3 regions of the Mesorhizobium sp. M0590 genome follow, and region 2 is predicted to be linked to each of the others. Evidence: predicted binding sites of a transcription regulator. Region 2 holds the regulator's gene; each other region holds the start of a gene.
What was found. Region 2 encodes PhoB, which activates phosphate uptake and scavenging genes when phosphate is short. Its sites were predicted from a motif close to TGTCATNNANCTGTCAT; they were not measured.

Region 1: a site for PhoB is predicted at 2,385-2,401, ahead of olsB (l-ornithine N(alpha)-acyltransferase). Genes of this name have one in related genera too.
Region 3: a site for PhoB is predicted at 4,044-4,060, ahead of phnF (phosphonate metabolism transcriptional regulator PhnF). Genes of this name have one in related genera too.

What each region holds. Positions count from the first base shown of each region.
Region 1 is NZ_JAMYQN010000008.1:75,737-82,382, reverse strand. It holds gene NKI52_RS15300 (PAS domain-containing hybrid sensor histidine kinase/response regulator) at 27-2,315, shown strand; gene olsB (l-ornithine N(alpha)-acyltransferase) at 2,465-3,340, shown strand; gene grpE (nucleotide exchange factor GrpE) at 3,452-4,087, opposite strand; gene NKI52_RS15285 (hypothetical protein) at 4,324-4,527, shown strand; gene NKI52_RS15280 (fatty acid desaturase) at 4,655-5,677, shown strand; gene NKI52_RS15275 (DJ-1/PfpI family protein) at 5,825-6,445, opposite strand; gene NKI52_RS15270 (DUF934 domain-containing protein) at 6,581-6,646, opposite strand, start outside.
Region 2 is NZ_JAMYQN010000001.1:220,576-227,221, reverse strand. It holds gene pstS (phosphate ABC transporter substrate-binding protein PstS) at 1-515, shown strand, start outside; gene pstC (phosphate ABC transporter permease subunit PstC) at 575-1,564, shown strand; gene pstA (phosphate ABC transporter permease PstA) at 1,568-2,419, shown strand; gene pstB (phosphate ABC transporter ATP-binding protein PstB) at 2,416-3,219, shown strand; gene phoU (phosphate signaling complex protein PhoU) at 3,252-3,959, shown strand; gene phoB (phosphate regulon transcriptional regulator PhoB) at 3,976-4,665, shown strand; gene NKI52_RS01100 (ROK family protein) at 4,675-5,919, opposite strand; gene xylF (D-xylose ABC transporter substrate-binding protein) at 6,206-6,646, shown strand, end outside.
Region 3 is NZ_JAMYQN010000008.1:19,408-26,053, forward strand. It holds gene phnK (phosphonate C-P lyase system protein PhnK) at 1-558, opposite strand, end outside; gene NKI52_RS15035 (alpha-D-ribose 1-methylphosphonate 5-phosphate C-P-lyase PhnJ) at 555-1,514, opposite strand; gene NKI52_RS15040 (carbon-phosphorus lyase complex subunit) at 1,779-2,891, opposite strand; gene phnH (phosphonate C-P lyase system protein PhnH) at 2,893-3,501, opposite strand; gene phnG (phosphonate C-P lyase system protein PhnG) at 3,501-3,962, opposite strand; gene phnF (phosphonate metabolism transcriptional regulator PhnF) at 4,098-4,841, shown strand; gene NKI52_RS15060 (zinc-binding alcohol dehydrogenase family protein) at 4,860-5,876, opposite strand; gene NKI52_RS15065 (ABC transporter permease) at 5,947-6,646, opposite strand, start outside.

The DNA of each region.
Region 1 (6,646 bases), on a different contig from region 2:
TAAGCTCTCTCTGGCAGGAGTTCCGTATGATTGCGGAACCCGGCATCAGAGAGGCGGAACCAGCCGAACGGGCCGACGGGACGGCCCCCGCGGCGCCAGGACGGCAGCTTGTCGACGCGCCACCGCTGGCGCCGGAACTGCCGGCCTCCAACCGCGAAGGCCTGCCCTTCCTGACGCTCGTCGCCATCGTCGTGCTGGCAGGCTTTTCGCATCTGACCGGGGCGCCGATCTTCATCACCATCGGCCTTTTGGCGACAGCCATCGCCGGGCTCGCCATGCATCTGCGCAACAGGCGCACCGAGCGCCGCGCGGTGGCCCTGCTCGATGCCACGACCGCCCGCAGCCGCGCCGAAATCGAGACGCTGGCCGACCGCATGTGGGAGATGCAGGAGAGCGAGGAGCGCTTTCGCGGGCTGATCGATGCACTCGGCGATCTCGTCGTCCATCGTGACCGCGACGGCCACATTGTCTACGCCAACAAGGTTTTCGCCGACCTTGTCGAAACCGACCAGCGCGACCTTGCCGGCAAGACCCTGGCCGAACTAGGCATCGATGTCGGCATCGTCCCCGACGCCGCGTTTTCCGACCATGAATGCCTGAGTTCCACCGACGTCGCCATTCGCACGCCGGACGGCCCACGCTGGTTCTCTTGGATCGAGCTGTCGGTGCGCGACAAGGACAGCGGCGCCGTTTCGCATCGCGCCATCGCCCGCGACATCACCGCTCGCAAGCGCGCCGAATCCTCGCTGATCACCGCCCGCGAGCGGGCCGAATATGCGAGCCAGGCCAAATCGCGCTTCCTCGCCACCGTCAGCCACGAGATCCGCACTCCGATGAACGGCATCATGGGCATGGCCCGGCTTCTCGCCGACACCAGCCTTTCGCCCGAGCAGCGGACCTATGTCGGCGCCATCTCGACCTCGGCCAGCGCGCTGCTGGCGCTGATCGAGGACCTGCTCGATTACTCGAAGATCGAGGCCGGCCGCTTCGATCCCGAACCGCAGCCGATGTCGGTGCGTGAGATCGCCGACAACGTCATCGAACTCTTGGCGGCGCGGGCTTTTGCCAAGGATATCGGCCTCGGCTGCCATGTCGAACCCGACGTGCCGCAGCTGATCACCGCCGACCCCGGCAGGGTCAGGCAGGTGCTGCTCAATCTCATCGGCAACGCCGTCAAGTTCACCGACAGCGGCGGCGTCCTGGCAAGCATCGCCCGCGTCCGCACCGAAACCACCGACCGCATCCGCTTCACCATCGCTGATACCGGCCCCGGTCTGCGCGAGGAGGACATGGAGCGCATCTTCGAGGACTTCGAACAGGCTGACGGCACCTCGACCCGTGCGCATGGCGGTGCCGGCCTCGGTCTCGCCATTTCCAAGCGCCTGGTGACCGCCATGGGCGGCACTATCTCTGTGTCGAGCCGGCTTGGCCAGGGGTCCGAATTCGTCTTCGATATTCCCGCTATTTCCGCCGTCGAGGCGCCGCAGATCCGCCAGGACGCGCTGTCGGGCCGGCATGCGGTGATCGTGTCGAAGAACCTGGTCGAGGCCGAAGCCCTCGCCCGCACCATTCGCGCCAATGGCGGCACGGTCGATCTGGCCACCGCCGCCGCCCAGGCCACCGCTTTCGCCGAGGGCTGTGACGTGCTTCTGATCGATGCTGCCATGGAGCAAAGCGACGGCAGGCTGCTCAGGCGCCTGCGCCAGAGCGGATTTGCCGATTGCGAGGCAGTGACGCTGATCGCGCCGACCGACCGCGGCATGCTTGGCGAGTTCCGTGCCAATGGTTACGCCACCTTCCTTGCGAGGCCGGTGCGCGGCGAGACATTGCTGCGCGTGCTTTTGACCAGCCATGCACCGGTCATCGCCGAGCCGCAACTGCAAAGGCGCGGCGCGCAGGCGGGGCACGCCATTGGCGCCCGCCAGCAGGGCCTGTCGGTGCTGATCGCCGAGGACAACGACATCAACGCCATGCTGGCCCGCGCCACGCTGCTGAAGGCCGGGCATCGCGTGAAAGTGGTCGGCAACGGCAAGGCCGCGGTCGAGGCGGTCATCAGCACCGGCCACAAGCACCGCTACGACGTGGTGCTGATGGACTTGCACATGCCTGTCATGGACGGTCTGGACGCCATCGCCGCCATCCGCCGCCATGAGGAGGAGACCGCGGTGCCGCCGGTGCCGATCATGGTGCTGTCGGCCGACAGCCAGGAAAAGACCCGCCACGCCGTGCTCGCTCACGGTGCCAGCGGCTTCGTCACCAAGCCGCTCGACCCCGATGCCCTGGTTCATGCGGTCGAAGGGCAAGCGGCCGCCTGAGGCACAACATAGACGGTTGATAGATTGCCCAGCCGACGAAGTATTGCCCGCAGAGCCGTATCACGGTACTGTCACAATCCTGTTGCACCTACACCGTATCCCCGTGCCAAGAGGGATGGCTCGAAGGAGAATCACTCGTGCATACAGTCATGCCGGAATGTGATGCTCGGCCGAACGCCAGCGGGCCTTTGCTCGTCGGCCGGAACGCCGATGCCGTCATAAAAGGCGCATCGCTCGGCCGCATCGGCAATCTCGAAGTGCGGCTCGCCCGCAACGAGGCCGAGATCGCTGCCGCGCAGGAAGTGCGCTACCGGGTGTTCTACGACGAGCTTGGCGCCAGGAAGGACCTGTTTCAGATGCAGGACCGCCGCGATGCCGACCGCTTCGATCCCGTCTGCGATCATCTGCTGGTCTTCGATACTTCGCTTTCCGGCCCCGAGCATCGCCGCATCGTCGGCACCTACCGCCTGCTGCGGCAGGAGATTGCCGCGGCCGCCGGCGGTTTCTATTCCGAAGGTGAATTCGAGCTGACCAAGCTGATCGCGCGGCATCCCGGCCAGCGCTTCCTCGAGCTCGGCCGCTCCTGCGTTCTGCCGGAATACCGCTCGAAGCGCACCATCGAGGCGCTGTGGCAAGGCATCTGGGCCTATATCAATCATTACGGCATCGGCGTGATGACCGGCTGCGCGTCGTTCCACGGCACCGTGCCGGCGGCACATGCAGAGGCGCTGACCTATCTTGCCCACCACTGCCGGACGAATTCATCCTGGGACGTGCGTGCCGTCGCCGGGCGCTATTGTTCCATGGATCTGATGCCGATCGAGGCGGTCAATACCAAGGCGGCGATCGCCGCGATGCCGCCACTGGTCAAGGGCTATCTGCGCGTCGGCGCGCGCATTGGCGACGGTTGCGTCATCGACCGTGAATTCTCGACGGTCGACGTGTTCGTGGTGATGCCGGTCAAGGAGATCGGTGCCCGCTACGTCAATTATTATGGTGGAGAAGCGCAGCGGTTTGCGGCGTGAATAGTGAATAGTGAATAGTGAATAGTGAATAGTGAATAGAACATAGCACTGACTGCTGGAGCAGCAATTGGCTACTCACTACTAACCATTCACTATTGACCATTCACCCATTCACGCATCTTTCTCAGCCTGCTCGTTGACCGGCCCCGGCTCGACTGGCGCTTCGCTCGCCACATGCTTGGGGCCGCCCTTAGCGACGCCGACCATGGCGGGCCGCAGAACACGCTCGCCGATCGAATAGCCGGGCTGCACGACCTGCACGACCGTGTTGGCCGGTACGTCGGGATTGGGCACCTCGAACATCGCCTGGTGGAAATTCGGATCGAATTTCTCGCCCTCGGGCTCGAGCTTCTTCACGCCGTGGCGTTCCAGCGCCGACAGCATGGCGCGCTCGGTGATCTCGACGCCGTCGATCAGCGCCTTGAAGCCGGCATCGCCCGAAGCCTTGGCCTCCTCCGGGATGGCATCCAGCGCACGGCGCAGATTGTCTGACACCGAAAGCATGTCGCGGGCAAAATTGGCAACCGCATAGGCGCGCGCGTCGTGGACGTCGCGGGCGGTGCGGCGACGCAAGTTCTCCATGTCGGCCGCGACGCGCAGCGCGCGATCCTTCAGCTCTTCGTTTTCCTTCAGAAGCCGCACAAGCGCTTCATAGTCGCCGTCGACGCCACCTTCCCTTGGCTCCGCGGCAGCCTCGGTCTTCTCGGCTTCATCGGGCGCGCGTTCGTCTTTTGCCTGGTCGCTCATCGCCGTTTCCCGTCATTTTCGAATGGTGTGGATTTGCGCCCGATATCGAGGTTTAGCGGCCAAAAATCAAGGGGCAAGCGATACTGCAGCCGCTGTCGCTGATTGATGGCGGACGGCGCAGACCTTTCGATTTTAATTCAAACTTTACCGTACCCGACGTCTTTGCTTGCCGGGACACTACAATGCGGGAACCATTCCTCCCTTGGAAGAGTTTCGAAGCCGACACAGGATTTTGGATGATGCCCCGCAGGAATGGCGAAAAACGCGATGGGCTCGCCGCCGATATCCGGCGCCAGCTCGGCACCGAGGCGACCAAGCGCTTTCTGCGCACCTTGCCGGCCTTCCGCACGGAGTCCGATATTCCCGACCGTCTGAAGGAATTGCTCGACCGCCTGGACGGCGTGGAAGCCAAGGTGGTCGCAGGCGGGCGCCGTCGGTAGACACCATTGCAGGCCGTGCGCCCGGCGACTGCGGCCATCAATTCCTCGCCATCGCGCGACATTTACCCGCAGTAACTTTGCGTGATCGCCGGCTTGCGGCAGCGCGCTGCTCCGCCTATGTTTCATGATGAACATGATTTCCCCCGAAGCTGTGGCAAACAGCAAGCGCGCCTGGTTGAAAATCCTGTCGCGCTATAAAAAGCCCGACAGGCGTCGCAGCGCCGTCGAACTCGCCATCACCCTCATCCCCTTCGCCACGCTGTGGACATTGTCCTCGGCCGCTTATGCCTATGGCCATTGGTGGGGTCTGGTCCTCATCCTTCCAGCCGCCGGCTTTCTGGTGCGGATCTTCATGATCCAGCACGATTGCGGCCACGGCTCCTTCTTTGCCAATCGCTATGCCGACGACTGGATCGGCCGCGTCCTTGGCGTGCTGACGCTGACGCCCTACGATTGCTGGCGCCGCGCCCACGCAACCCATCACGCCAGCGCCGGCAATCTCGACGAGCGCGGCACCGGCGACATCAAGACACTGACCGTCGCCGAATACCGGCAACTGTCGTGGCGGGGCCGGCTCGCCTATCGCCTCTATCGCCATCCGCTGGTGATGTTCGGCCTTGGCCCGATCTGGATTTTCATTTTCGAGCAGAGACTGCCCTTGGGCATGATGCGGGGCGGCCTCACCCCTTGGGTGTCGTCGATGTCGACCAACCTAGCCATCACGGTCATAGCCGCGCTGCTCATCTGGTTCGTTGGCCCCGGCGCGTTTCTGGTCGTGCATTTGCCGATCGTCATCCTCGCCGGATCGGCCGGCATCTGGCTGTTCTATGTCCAGCATCAGTTCGAAGAGACGGAGTGGACAAAGGACTCCGAGTGGGAATTCCAGCACGCTGCCCTGCACGGTTCGTCCTATTACGACCTGCCGCCGGTGCTGAACTGGATCACCGGCAATATCGGCGTCCACCACGTGCACCACCTCTCGGCCAAGGTGCCATGCTACCGGCTTCCGGAAGTGCTGAGGGACTATCCGGAGCTGCGTGAGATCGGCCGCGTCACACTCCTCGACAGCCTGCGCTGCGTCAAGCTGGCGCTGTGGGACGAGAGCCGCAGCAAGCTGGTATCGTTCCGCGAAGCGCGGATGGCCGTGTAGACGTACCGCCGCACCTAAAGCGCGTCGCGCTCGACCGGCCTCATGCGACGCGCTTTAGGTTCTTGTTTATGCATGCCGTTATCGCAAAACCGCTGAACACTTTTGCGCGACATGCGTTAGGGGTGCGGCGGGCTCCACATTCCGAGCTTAAGCCGCCTGGCGCTGGTCGCGCATCAGGATCTCGCCCTGGCGGATCTCGGTGCCCAGCACTTTCAGGCATTCGCGCATGAACGCGGCAAGGCCCGGCCAGCCCTTGGCCGACACCAGATTGCCGTCGACATGGGCGCCGGTCGGCGCAACATCGATATAGATGCCGCCGGCCAGCGTGACTTCCGGCTCGCAATACTGCAGCGCCGCGACTTCGCGGCCGCGCACCACGCCGTCGACCGCGATCAGGATCTGCACGCCGTGGCAGATGGTGAAGATCGGTTTTCCCGTCTCATGGAAATGCCGCACCAGCGCCTGCACGCGCTTGTCGATGCGGATATATTCCGGCCCGCGCCCGCCCGCCGCGTAGACGGCGTCGTATTCGGCCGGGTTGACCTCGGAAAACGTCTTGTTGAGAATGTAGTCGTGGCCGAGCTTTTCCGTATAGGTCTGGTGGCCCTCGAAGTCGTGCAGCGAGGTCTTCAGGATATCGCCGGCCTTCTTGTCGGGGCAAACGACATGGACGGTGTGGCCCACCGCATGCATGGCCTGTTCAAAGACGAAAATCTCGTACTCCTCGCTGAACTCGCCAACGAGCATCAATATCTTCTTGCCAGCCATACCCGGTTCCTCCCTTGTGGCCACATTTATTCGGATCGCGAAATAATGGGTCTATCCTAAGGCGGAGAGGCGCAAAATAAAAGGTTGAATCTGGAATGTGGTCCGACCAGAAGGCTTCTGGCCCTCTGGAGCGGATCAGCCGGCGCGCACCCGCCGCCAGGAATATTTCGGGCCTTTGGCCTCCGGCTTCACCGCCGGCTG
Region 2 (6,646 bases):
GGAAAGAAAAGGTCGGCGTCGACAAGGCCGTGGAATGGCCGGTCGGCATCGGCGCCAAGGGCAATGAGGGCGTTGCCAACAACGTCTCCCAGACCGGCGGCGCGATCGGTTATGTCGAATATGCCTACGCCAAGCAGAACAAGCTCACCCACACCGATATGATCAACAAGGACGGCAAGAAGGTCGAGCCCGCCGCGGCGGCGTTCTCGGCGGCAGCGGCCAATGCCGACTGGAGCTCGCAGCCGGGCTATGGCGTCATCCTCGCCAACGAGCCGGGCGCCGAGTCCTGGCCAATGACGGCGGCAACGTGGATCCTGCTCTACAAGAAGCCGGATGATGCCGCGACCACCGGCGAAGCGCTCAAATTCTTCGCCTGGGCATACGACAAGGGCGACGAGATGGCCGGCGAGCTAGACTACGTTCCGATGCCCGACAAGGTGGTTGAGAGCGTCAAGGCCATGTGGGCCAAGGAAGTCGTCGGCGACGACGGCAAGCCGCTCTACTCGGCTATGTAATCTCCTCCAGGGAGGGCGTCGATGGCGCCCTCCCTGTTGCCTTTAATCGCGAGGACCCAATGACCATCGCTTCCGATGCCATGCCATCATCTGCAGCAGCCCGGGCCAGGGAAGCTACGGTGCGGCGCTTCGCGCTCACAGATGCCATATTCCGCGGACTCACCCGCGCTTCCGCAATTCTTGTGCTGGTCATCCTCGGCGGTGTCGCGATCTCGCTGTTTGCCGGCTCGTGGCAGGCGCTGTCGTCCTTCGGTTTCTCCTTCCTGACGACTGAAAGCTGGAATCCGGTCACTGAAAAATTTGGCGCACTGGCGCCGATCTACGGCACCCTGGTCACGGCGGCCATCGCCATACTGATCGCGGTTCCGATCGGCATCGGCATTGCAGTCTTTCTCACCGAGCTCTGCCCGCGCCCGCTCAGGCGCCCGATCGGCATAGCGGTCGAGCTGTTGGCCGGCATTCCTTCGATCATCTACGGCATCTGGGGCCTGTTCGTGTTCGCGCCGTTCCTGCAGACGGCGATACAGCCCTTCATCATCAACGTCTTCCACGGCGTGCCGGGACTATCCAGCCTTTTCGCTGGCCCTCCTTACGGCATCGGCCTTCTGACCTCGGCGCTGATCCTTGCCATCATGGTGCTGCCCTTCATCACCTCGATCACCAAAGACGTCTTCGATACGGTGCCGGCGGTGCTGAAGGAATCGGCCTACGGCATCGGTTGCACGACCTGGGAAGTGACCCGGCGCGTGGTCATTCCCTATACCCGCATCGGCATCATGGGCGGCGTCATGCTTGGCCTCGGCCGGGCACTCGGCGAAACCATGGCAGTGACCTTCGTCATCGGCAACGCGCATCGCATCAGTGCCTCCCTGTTCGCACCGGGCACCACGATCTCGGCGACCATCGCCAATGAATTCACCGAGGCCGACGGCGACCTCTACACCTCCTCGCTGGTGGCGCTCGGCCTGATCCTCTTCGCCATCACCTTCCTGATCCTTGCCGCCGCCCGCTATATGCTGATGCGGATCGACGCCCGTACGGGAGCCTGACCGATGTCGACATCCTCATCGCTCCACAGCCGCCGCAAAGCCAGGAATTCGGTGATGATGGCGCTTTGCGTCGTCGCCGCCGGCATCGGGCTTGCCTGGCTGGCGCTCATTCTCGGCGCACTGGTCTATAAGGGCACAGCCGGGCTTTCGCTCGCGGTCTTCACCGAGATGACGCCACCACCGGGCGAGGCCGGCGGCCTGCTCAATGCCATCGCGGGCAGCCTGCTGATGACGATCATCGCCGTTGTCGTCGGCACGCCGATCGGCGTGCTGGCGGGAACCTACATGGCCGAGTATGGACGCTTTTCGCGCATCACCACCGTCGTCCGCTTCATCAACGACATCCTGTTGTCGGCGCCGTCGATCATCATCGGCTTGTTTGTCTATGAGCTGATGGTGCGGCCAATGGGACATTTCTCGGCCATTGCCGGCGCCGTTGCGCTTGCCATCCTGGTCATTCCGGTGGTCGTGCGCACCACTGAAGACATGCTCAACCTGGTGCCGAACGCGTTGCGTGAAGCCGGTGCCGCGATCGGCGCGCCACGCTGGGTGGTGATCCGTTCGGTCGCCTACCGCGCCGCATTGTCCGGCATCGTCACCGGCATATTGCTGGCGATAGCACGCATTTCCGGCGAGACGGCGCCGCTGCTCTTCACCGCGCTCAACAACCAGTTCTGGAGCAGCAATATCAACGCGCCGATGGCCAGCCTGCCGGTGACCATCTTCCAGTTCGCTCTCAGCCCTTACGAGGAATGGCAGCAACTGGCGTGGACCGGCGCACTCATAATCACCCTGACGGTTCTGGGCTTGAGCATCCTCGCCCGCAGCCTTACCGGACGCAGAGAGGACAGATGACACAGATGTTGTCCCCAGACATGACGATGGCCGAAACGGTCGCCGAGAAGACGAAGATCGAGGTCAAGAATCTCAACTTCTACTACGGCCAGAGCAAGGCGCTGAAGGACATCAGCCTGTCGCTGCCTGAGCGCAGTGTCACGGCCTTCATCGGCCCTTCGGGCTGCGGGAAATCGACGCTGCTGCGTGTGTTCAACCGCATCTATGAGCTCTACCCAAAACAGACGGCCGAGGGCCAGGTGCTGCTCGACGGCAAGAACATTCTCGACCGGTCGCAGGATCTCAACCTCCTCAGGACCAAGATCGGCATGGTGTTCCAGAAGCCGACGCCGTTCCCGATGTCGATCTACGAGAACATCGCCTTCGGCGTCAGGCTCTACGAGAACCTCGGCAAGTCCGAGATGGACGGCCGCGTCGAACAGGCGTTGAAGCGCGCCGCGCTGTGGAGCGAGGTCAAGGACAAGCTCAACGCCAGCGGCTTGAGCCTATCTGGCGGCCAGCAGCAGCGGCTCTGTATCGCCCGCACCGTGGCCGTGAAGCCGGAAGTCATTCTGCTCGACGAACCGGCTTCGGCCCTCGACCCGCTGTCGACTGCCAAGATCGAGGAACTGATCGACGAATTGCAAGCCGACTACACGATCGTCATCGTCACCCACAACATGCAGCAGGCGGCGCGCGTGTCGCGCCAGACCGCCTTCATGTATCTGGGTGAACTGGTCGAGTTCGACCGGACCGAGAAGATCTTCACGTCGCCCCGCGAGAAGCGCACGCAGGACTACATCACTGGCCGCTTCGGCTGAGCCGTTCCGATCATGCATATGAGGACAGGACCATGGGCGAACACACAGTCGCTTCTTTCGACGAGGATCTCGAGCAGATCAGCAAGCTGATCCGCGACATGGCCGACCTCGCCGGTTCGATGGTCGGCGGGGCCACCAAGGCCCTGTTGAATTCCGACAACGTGCTGGCGCAACGCGTCGTTTCCGACGACGCCATCATGGATGCGCGTCAACGCGAACTGGACGACCGCGCCATAACCCTGATCGCCAAACGCCAGCCGATGGCCCACGATCTTCGCCATGTGGTCGGAGCGATCCGCATGGCGGGCGACCTCGAACGCATCGGCGATCTTGCCAAGAATATCGCCAAGCGCGTGAGTGCGGTCGGCCTCAGCGCCACGCCGCGGGACCTGTCGCATTCCATCGACGCGATGGCGCAGCTGGTTCTCATCCAGGTGCAGGGTGTCATCGAGGAATATGCTGCAGGCGATGCGGCCGCGTTGGCCAAGCTGCGTGCCGCCGACGAGCGCATCGACGTCAAATACACGTCCGTGTTCCGCGAGCTCTTGACCTACATGATGGAAGATCCGCGCAACATCACCGCTTGCACGCACCTGCTGTTCTGCGCCAAGAATCTGGAGCGGATCGGCGACCATGTCACCAACATCGCCGAAAATGCGTATTATGTGCTGACCGGCGAGCAATTGCCGGTCAATCGTCCGAAGCAGGACGAAACGACAATGTCCGCACCGGTGACATGATGGGGGTGCCCAGCCGATGATCGCACCACGCATAATGGTGGTGGAGGACGAGGAGCCGTTGGGTGTGCTGCTCCGCTACAATCTCGAATCCGAAGGCTACCAGGTCGAGGTGGTGACACGCGGCGACGAAGCCGAGATCCGTTTGCAGGAGAATGTGCCCGACCTTTTGGTGCTCGACTGGATGATACCAGCGGTTTCCGGCATCGAGCTCTGTCGTCGGTTGCGGGTGCGCCCCGAAACCGAGCGGCTGCCGATCATCATGCTGACCGCGCGCGGCGAGGAGAGCGACCGGGTGCGCGGTCTTTCGACCGGCGCCGACGACTATCTGGTCAAACCGTTTTCGACACCGGAATTCATGGCCAGGGTCAAGGCGCTGCTGCGGCGCGCCAAGCCGGAAGTGCTGTCCAGCGTGCTGAAGGTAGGCGACATCGTGCTCGATCGCGAATCGCACAGGGTCTATCGCAAGAAGAGCGAAATCAGGCTCGGGCCGACCGAATTCCGGCTGCTCGAGTTCATGATGCGGCATCCGGGCCGTGTCTTCTCGCGCAGCCAGTTACTCGATAATGTCTGGGGCGAGACAATCTACATCGACGAACGCACCGTCGACGTGCATGTCGGGCGGCTGCGCAAAGCCGTCAACAACGGCCGGATGCCGGATGTCATCCGCACCATCCGCGGTGCCGGCTATGCGATCAGGGAAGATTGACCCGCCTGGTCAGGCTACGTTCTTTCTGACGCTGGGCCTCATTTGCGCGCCCGGCGCGAAAATCTCCTGGTCGACGAAGCTTAACGCCCGCATCGCGCAGCCTTCGCGGATCAGCGGCAATTCGTTCGGCTCTGTATCGAAGGAGATCGAGCCTGAATGCTGGCCGCCGGCGGTCTGGGCGATTGCCTTCCGCATGGCCGGCTCGATCAGATCGAAGGCGGCGGCACTGGCGCCGACCATCGCGACCGGTGCCGGATCGATCAGCGCGAACAGCGAGCCGAGACCGAAACCCAGCGCTTCGCCGGCCTTGCGGTAGGCCTCGCGTTCCGGCCCATCTTTCTCGCGCGCCCGGGCCGCCAGTGCTCGCATGTCGGCGTCGCTGACGTCGGCGATCGGTTCGCTTTCTTCGCTCATCTGCCTGGCGTTGCGCCAGATGGCGTAGTTGCCGGCATAGGCCTCGATGCAGCCGCGCCGCCCGCAACGGCAGAGCGCGCCGCCCGGACGATGGATCATGTGGCCAAATTCGCCACCCGAGGAATGCGTCCCGGTGAACAGTTCGCCCTTCAGCACCAGCCCCATGCCGATGCCATGCGAAAGCAGGATGGCGATGAAGTCGTCGCGATAGCGATCCGGATTGCGCCAGCGCAAAGCCACCGCCATCATGTTGCAGTCGTTCTCCACCGTTGCCGGGATGCCGAATTCGTCCTCCAGCATGTCGGCAAAGGCGATGTCGGTCTGCGGCGTGATCGGCGACCACAGCATGGCGCGTGCAGGGGAGTCGGTAATGCCCTGAATCGCCAGGGCGATGCGGGCGACACTGCGGACGTCAAGGTCTGGATCCTGCAGCCGGCGCCGGACGATGGCCATGCATTCACGGATCAGCTCGTCGCGCGGCATGGTCAGCGTGTCCAGCCGGCGCTGTTCCTCGGCGACCACCTGTCCCGTATAGTCGATAATGGCGGCCGACAGGAAATTCAGCGACAACACCACGGTCAGCACCGCCGCCGCTTCCGGGTTGAGGGCGAGGCCGACCTGCGGACGACCGCGTTTCAACGAAACGGGCTCACTTGCCTTGCTCTCGGCGAGGATGCCTTCCCGTATCAGGTCGGAAGAGATCGCCGATATGGTCGAATGACTAAGGCCGGTAGTAGCTGCGATCTCAGTACGCGATGGCTGGCCGGCCCGGCGCACCGCCGAGATCACCATCGCCCGGTTGCGCCGGCGCAAATCGTCATGGCGGATTCCGACCGACATTGTTTTGCTTTCCTCCCGGTTGCCGCGGCCGCTCATGAACCGGAAGCCGTCGGTAATGTCCGACAAATAGTGTCGGACGCAGGCAAATAGTGTCAGATGCAGGTGGCGCTGTCATCGTTTATTCCGACGCTCGAAAAAACTCGCAGAGTCATCAAAATCCATCAGAATCGATGTTGACAGCAGCCGGAGATCGGGCCAGTATTTTTTCGAGGCTCGAAAAAATTAGAGCTTCTAAGCTGGTCTTTGAGCCAATTGGTCACGCCGTACGCGGCGCAGGGAGGATATGATGAAGAAATTCACGACCGCCATTCTGGCGGGTGTCGCCATGACGCTGGCGCTGGCGTCGGTGGCGCAGGCTAAAGACAAGGTCATCGGCGTTTCCTGGTCGAACTTCCAGGAAGAGCGCTGGAAGACCGACGAGGCCGCAATGAAGGCGGCCATTGAGGCCGCAGGCGACAAGTATATTTCCGCCGACGCACAGTCCAACCCCGGCAAGCAGCTCACCGACGTCGAGAGCCTGATCTCGCAGGGCGCCAGCGCACTGATCATCCTGGCGCAGGACGCCTCGGCCATCGGGCCGGCCGTGCAGAAGGCACTGGACGAAGGCATCCCGGTCGTCGGCTATGACCGGCTGATCGAGAACAAGGACGTGTTCTATCTGACCTTCGACAACAAGGAAGTCGGCCGCATGCAGGCCCGCGAAGTCTTCAAGGTGAAGCCGGAAGGC
Region 3 (6,646 bases), on a different contig from region 2:
CACCGAGACGTCGAGGCCGCCGGTCGGCTCGTCCATGAACACCAGCCGCGGCCCGGTGACGAGGTTGCGGGCGATCTGCAGGCGCTGGCGCATGCCTCCGGAAAAGGCGCGCGGCTCGTCGTCGATGCGGTCTTCGTCGATCTCGACACGAGACAACCAGTCGAGCGCCGTTGCGCGGATCCTGCCATAGTGACGGTCGCCGACCGCCATCAGCCGCTCGCCGACATTGGCGCCGGCCGACACCGTCATGCGCAACCCGTCGGCCGGGTTCTGATGGACAAAACCCCAATCGGTGCGCATCAGGAAGCGGCGCTCGGCCTCGCTCATGCGGTAGAGTTCGCGAAACTGGCCGTCGCGCATCCGGTAGCTGGCGGTGCCGGAGCTGGGCAGCAGTCGAGTTGACAGGCAGTTGAGCAAAGTCGTCTTGCCGGAACCGGATTCGCCGACCACCGCCAGCACTTCGCCCGGCCACAGGTCAAAAGTGACGTTCTCGCAGCCGACGCGCGAGCCGTAGAATTTGGACAGCGCCGAAACGCGCAGCAGCGGTTCGTCGGTCATTGCTTCTCCTTACCCTCCCCCTCGTGGGGAGGGTCGGCGCGTAGCGCCGGGGTGGGGGGTGAGGCGGTGGCAGTACCCCCACCCGCGCCTTCGGCGCGACCTCCCCACAAGGGGGAGGTAGGGGCGTTGCGCCGCTTCTCGCAATAATCGGTATCGGAGCAGACGAACATGTGGCCGCCATGGTCGTCGAGGATGACCTCGTCGAGATAGACGTTCTCGGCCGCGCACAGTGCGCAGGGCTGGTCGAAGGTCTGCACCTCGAAGGGATGGTCCTCGAAGTCGAGGCTGACCACATCGGTGAACGGCGGCAGCGCATAGATGCGCTTTTCGCGGCCGGCGCCGAACAATTGCAGAGCCGGCGAACGGTGCATCTTCGGATTGTCGAATTTCGGCGTCGGCGAGGGATCCATCACATAGCGGCCCTCAACCTTGACCGGGTAGGCGTAGGTGGTGGCGATGCGGCCGTGCCTGGCGATGTCCTCGTAGAGCTTCACATGCATAAGGCCGTATTCCTCCAGCGCATGCATTTTGCGCGTCTCCGTTTCCCGCGGCTCGAGGAAGCGCAGCGGCTCGGGGATGGGCACCTGGTAGACCAGCACCTGACCGGCACTCAGCGGATATTCAGGGATGCGGTGGCGCGTCTGGATGATGGTCGCCTTGGCCGTCTCGGTGGTGACCGCGACATTGGCGACCTTCTTGAAGAAGGCGCGGATCGAGACGGCATTGGTGGTGTCGTCGGCGCCCTGGTCAATGACCTTGAGCACATCGTCCGGGCCAATGATCGAAGCGGTGACCTGGACGCCGCCGGTGCCCCAACCATAGGGCATCGGCATTTCGCGCGAGGCGAACGGCACCTGATAGCCAGGAATGGCGATGCCCTTGAGGATCGCCCGACGGATCATCCGCTTGGTCTGTTCGTCAAGATAGGCGAAGTTGTAGGTGGCGATGTCGGTCATGGCGATCGCTTCCGCTCTGTGCTACCGAATTGAGTTCCAAGACACGGAAAAGGGGCTGGGCTCCGATGACCCCGACCGGATGGATGCGCCTCGGAATCCTGTTGCTGGTGTTCGTCGGGGTGGTTGCCTTTGTGCTTCGAAGAATGTTCTTCCTGAGCCGAGGGAAGGCGCGCAAGGCGAGACCATTGGCGGCAGTAGCGGTTACGGCGGATCCGGAGGCCATTCCCCAGACGGGGGAGGTCACGGTGGTGGAGCTAACTGAAGTCATTCCGCTGCCTGCCTCTTCTCTTCGCCCTTGCCGGCATTTTCGCGGGCGTCGTGCTCGGTGCGCATGCGGCGCACGAGGTCGAGCTCGGCCTGGAAGTCGACATAATGCGGCAGCTTCAGATGCTCGACGAAGCCGGTCGCCTGGACATTGTCGGAATGCGAGATGACGAACTCCTCGTCCTGCGCGGCGGCGATGACATCCTCACCCAACTCCGAGGCGCGCAGCGCGCGGTCGCATAGTGCCATGGCCATCGCCTTGCGCTCGCTCTGGCCGAAGACGAGGCCGTAGCCGCGGGTGAATTGCGGCGGCGCCTTGGCCGAGCCCTTGAACTGGTTGACCATCTGGCATTCGGTGACGCGGATGCTGCCGAGCGGCACGGCAAAGGGCAGTTCCGGCACGTCCAGTTCCAGTTCGACCTCGCCGATGCGAACCTCGCCGACGAAGGGATGGTTGCGCGCGTAGCCGCGCTGGGTGGAATAGCCGAGCGCCAGCAGAAACCCCTCGTCGCCGCGCGACAGCGCCTGCAGGCGGATGTCACGCGCCATCGGGAATTCGAGCGGCTCACGGGTGATGTCGCCGGGGACATGATCGCCGGGCATGTCGCCGTCGGGCTCGATCAGGCCTTCGCGGGCGAGGATGGCCGAGACGCGCGGCATCGCCTCCGCCTCGCCTGCACGCTGTTCCGGCTCGGCGACATCGCCGCCGGCAGCAAGTTCGGGATCGAGCAGCCGGTGGGTGTAGTCGAAAGTCGGGCCGAGCAACTGGCCGCCGGGCAGATCCTTGTAGGTCGCCGACACCCGCCGCTCGACCAGCATCGTGCCGGTGTCGATCGCCCTGGTGTAGCCGAAACGCGGCAGCGTGGTGCGATAGGCGCGAACCAGGAAGATCGCCTCGATCATGTCGCCGCGCGCCTGGACGATCGCCAATGCCGCCAGTTCCCTGTCGTAGAGCGAACCTTCGCTCATCACCCGGTCGACGCCGAGCGCCAGCTGCTCGACGATCTGGTCTAGACGAAGTGCGGGCACCGAACGGTCGCCGCGCCGGCGGTCGGCGAGCAGTTTGTGAGCATTGCGAATGGCCGTCTCGCCACCCTTTACCGCAACATACATGCTACGCCTCCATCATCTTGATGCGCGTCGTGCGCGGCAGGCAGGCAATTGCGTCGAACGTGGCGAGGATGATATCGACGCCACGCGGAAAACGCTGGTTGTTCTGCTTCCATTGCTCGACGAAATGGCGCGGCATTTGCGCCGGCGCGATCGTCGCCGTCTTCTCGATGCCCGGGCCTTCGAGCAGCAGCGCAGCGCCGGAGATGAGATCGCCGACCTCGAGGATCAGCGTCGTGGAGCGATCGGGATAATCCTGGGTGCCTTGCGAAAACCCGTCGAGCGCCATCATCTCGGCCGGCGTGGCGATCAGCGCGAAATGCGCGTCGGCCGGGGTGTTGGCCAGCGGCGCGCCGGTATGGAAGCCAAGCCAGGATTTCACCGCCGACACCTGCAAAGCCGGGTCGAGCCAGAGCGGCGTGTCGTTGTCGCACAGCGCCAGCGCAACGGCGCCGGCGGTGGCCGACAGCGGCGCCGGTGGGTGGGCAAGGGCCGGCAAGGGCTGGACGCTGCCCGGCCGCGCCATCGCGTCCATCACGGCACGGAATACGGTCTGGGCATTGAATACCGGATCGGCGAAGCCGCCTTCAATGGATTGAGCGGCGATATCCATCAGTCTTCTCCGCGCACCATGGTGAAGAAATCGACCTTGGTCGCCGCCGTCTCGGCGCGGCGCTGTTCACGCGCCTTGGCCAGTGCCGCCTGCAATGGCGCAACGATCCTGATCTCGACCTCATTGCGGTGGGCCGGGTCCTGCCACAGCGCATCGGCGATTGCCGCCAGCCTTGCCTTCTGCTTGTCGCGGCCGAGCGCGTAGCAGTGGCCGACATGGCCGGACGCAAGCCGCACCGTGGCACGGGTGACCGTCGCCTCGCCGACATTGAAAGGGGCACCACCGCCGCCGATGCGGCCGCGTACCGTAACCAGGCCGGTTTCGGGGCCACGCAGAAGTTCCGCTTCGCAAGGCAGGCCGGCTTCGTCCCAGAGGCGGACGATGTCGTCGCCGGCCGATTGCGCCAGCGTCGCCATCACGGCCTTGCGCTCGGCCTGCTCTCGCGCTTCCCGTCCTCGCATGGCGGTGCTCCTCGTCTGCGTTCATTTTGTCTATTGATATAGACAACTATACAAATTATATCCATTATCTAGCGCGTGTCCATGACGGGCACGTGACACGGGCCAAAAGATCGGCGCAAGGAATTGGGGCGGGAGATGATCGGACAAGCCAACAGCATCGAGCGGCGCAGCGGTGTCGCGCTGTGGCGGCAGATCGCCGACCAGATCCTGCATTCGATCGCCGCCGGCGATTTTCCCGAGAATGCCGCGCTGCCGCCGGAGATCGCGTTGGCCGGACGCTATGGCGTCAACCGCCACACGGTGCGCAGCGCTATCGCAGCGCTGGTGCAGGAGGGCGTGCTCAGGGCGGAGCAAGGGCGCGGCACCTTCGTGCTGTCGCGCAAGCGGCTGTCTTATCCGATCGGCGCCCGCACCCGCTTTTCCGAGGGATTGCAAGGACAGGCGTCCGAGCGGCATATCACCTTGCTCGCGTCATCGATCGAGCCGGCCGACCGTCGTGTCGCAGAGGGCTTAGGCCTTGCGACGGGGGCCGATGTGATACGCCTGGAAACGCGCGGCGAAGCCGATGGAATGCCGGTGTCCCGCGCGGCCGGCTGGTTCGATGCCAGGCGCTTTGCCGGCATCGATGCCGCCATGGCGGAAACCGGTTCGATCACCGCATCGCTGGCACGTTTCGGCATCGACGACTATCTCAGGCAATCGACCGTGCTGTCGGCGCGCCATGCCGATGCCGCCGACCTTGCGGACCTCGAGCTGCAGCCCGGCGCCATCGTGCTGGTGACGGTCGCCGTCAACGTCACGCCCGACGGTCAGCCGATACAGTTTTCGGAGTCGCGCTTCCCGGCCGAGCGGATCGAGCTCAAATTGTCGGCGCTCTGAGATGCGGCAGCCCTGGCATCATCCGACTTGAATGACGGCCTTGATCAGGCCGGACTTCTCATGCGCCCAGCGGGCGAGGTCGTGCGGCGTCTCGCCAAGCGTGGTGCGGTGGGTGACCAGCTTTGCCAGCGGCAGCGCGCCGTTGCGAATCGAGGCGGCGACATGATCGAAATCGGCACGCAGGGCGTTGCGGCTGCCGATCAGCATCATCTCGCGCTTGTGGAATTCGGGATCGGAAAAGGCGATGTCGTCCTTGACGACGCTGACCAGGACCAGCGCCCCGCCGTGCGCGACATGGGCGAAGGCCGACTGCACCGACCGGGTGTTGCCGGTGGCATCGAAAACCACGTCGAAGCCGTCGCCGCCGGTTGCTTCCCGCACCAGGTCGGCAGCAGCGCCCCGCGAGCCGTCGAGGGTCGCGAAGCCGAGTTCGCTTTCGGCGAAACCCAGCCTCTCCGCACTCATGTCGAGCAGCGTCACGTCGAGCCCGGCGATGCGGGCGAACAGCGCCGTGCCGAGCCCGATCGGGCCTGCGCCGATGACCAGTGTGCGCGCACCTGGATCAGCGAGCGAGCGCCGCACGGCATGGGCGCCGATCGCCAGGAATTCGACGGCGGCGGCATCGGCCAGCGACAGGCCGTTTGCCGGATAAAGATTTTGCGCCGGCACCAGGATCTGCTCGCACATGGCGCCGTCGCGGTGGACGCCGAGCACCTCGATCCTGACGCAGCAATTCGGCTTGCCTTGCCGGCAGGCGATGCATTTGCCGCAGGCGAGATAGGGATTGACGATCACCGCTTCGCCGACGGCGAGATCGACGTCCTCGCCAACCTCGATCACGGTGCCGGAAACCTCGTGGCCCATGATGCGGGGATAGGCGAGGAACGGGTGCTTGCCTTCGAAGATGTGATAGTCGGTGCCGCAGATGCCGACATGGCTGACGGCGACCAGCGCCCAGCCGGCGGGGGGCGCGCCAGGCGCCGGACGATCTTCGAGGACAAGTTCGCCGGGCGAGCGGCAGACGACGGCTTTCATGCTTCAATCCAGTCGGTTCATGGCACCGCCGGCCCTGCTGTCGCGAGGCCGGCGGTTGTTGGGAGGCAGTCTATTTGCCGCGGCGGCGCAGCCCGTCGAAATAGACGATGACGATGATCAGCACGCCGGTGATGATGCGCTGCCAGAAGGCGTTGACGTTGAGCAGATTGGCGCCGTTGTTGATGGTGGCAAGGATGAAGGCGCCGAGCAGCGGTCCGTGCACGGAGCCGACAGCGCCGAACAGCGAGGTGCCGCCTATCACCGAGGAGGCGATCGCCTGCAATTCCCAGCCCTCGGCCTGCGTCGGATTGCCGATGCCGATGCGCGAGGCAAGCAGCACGCCGACGAAGGCCGCACACAGGCCCGACAGCGTGTAGGCCATGTAGATGGTGCGCTGGACGTTGACGCCTGACAGGCGCGACGCCTCGGCGTTGGAGCCGACCGAGAACAGATAGCGGCCCCAGCGGCTGTGGTGCAGGAAGATGTAGGCTGGGATGCCGACCAGGATCACCATCCAGAACAGATTGGGGACGCCGGCGAAGGAACTGCGCGAGAACGTCTGGAAGGCGTCGTTGTTGATCGAGATCGAGTTGCCATTGGTCATCAACAGACCGATGCCGCGCAGCGAGGTCAGCGTTGCCAGGGTGATGATGAAGGGCGGCAGGCCCATCTTGACGATGCCGAACCCATGGAACATGCCGATGGCGACGCCGACCAGCAAGGTGATCAGGATGGCGAGGAAAACCGGTGTGCCGGCGTTGATCAGCATC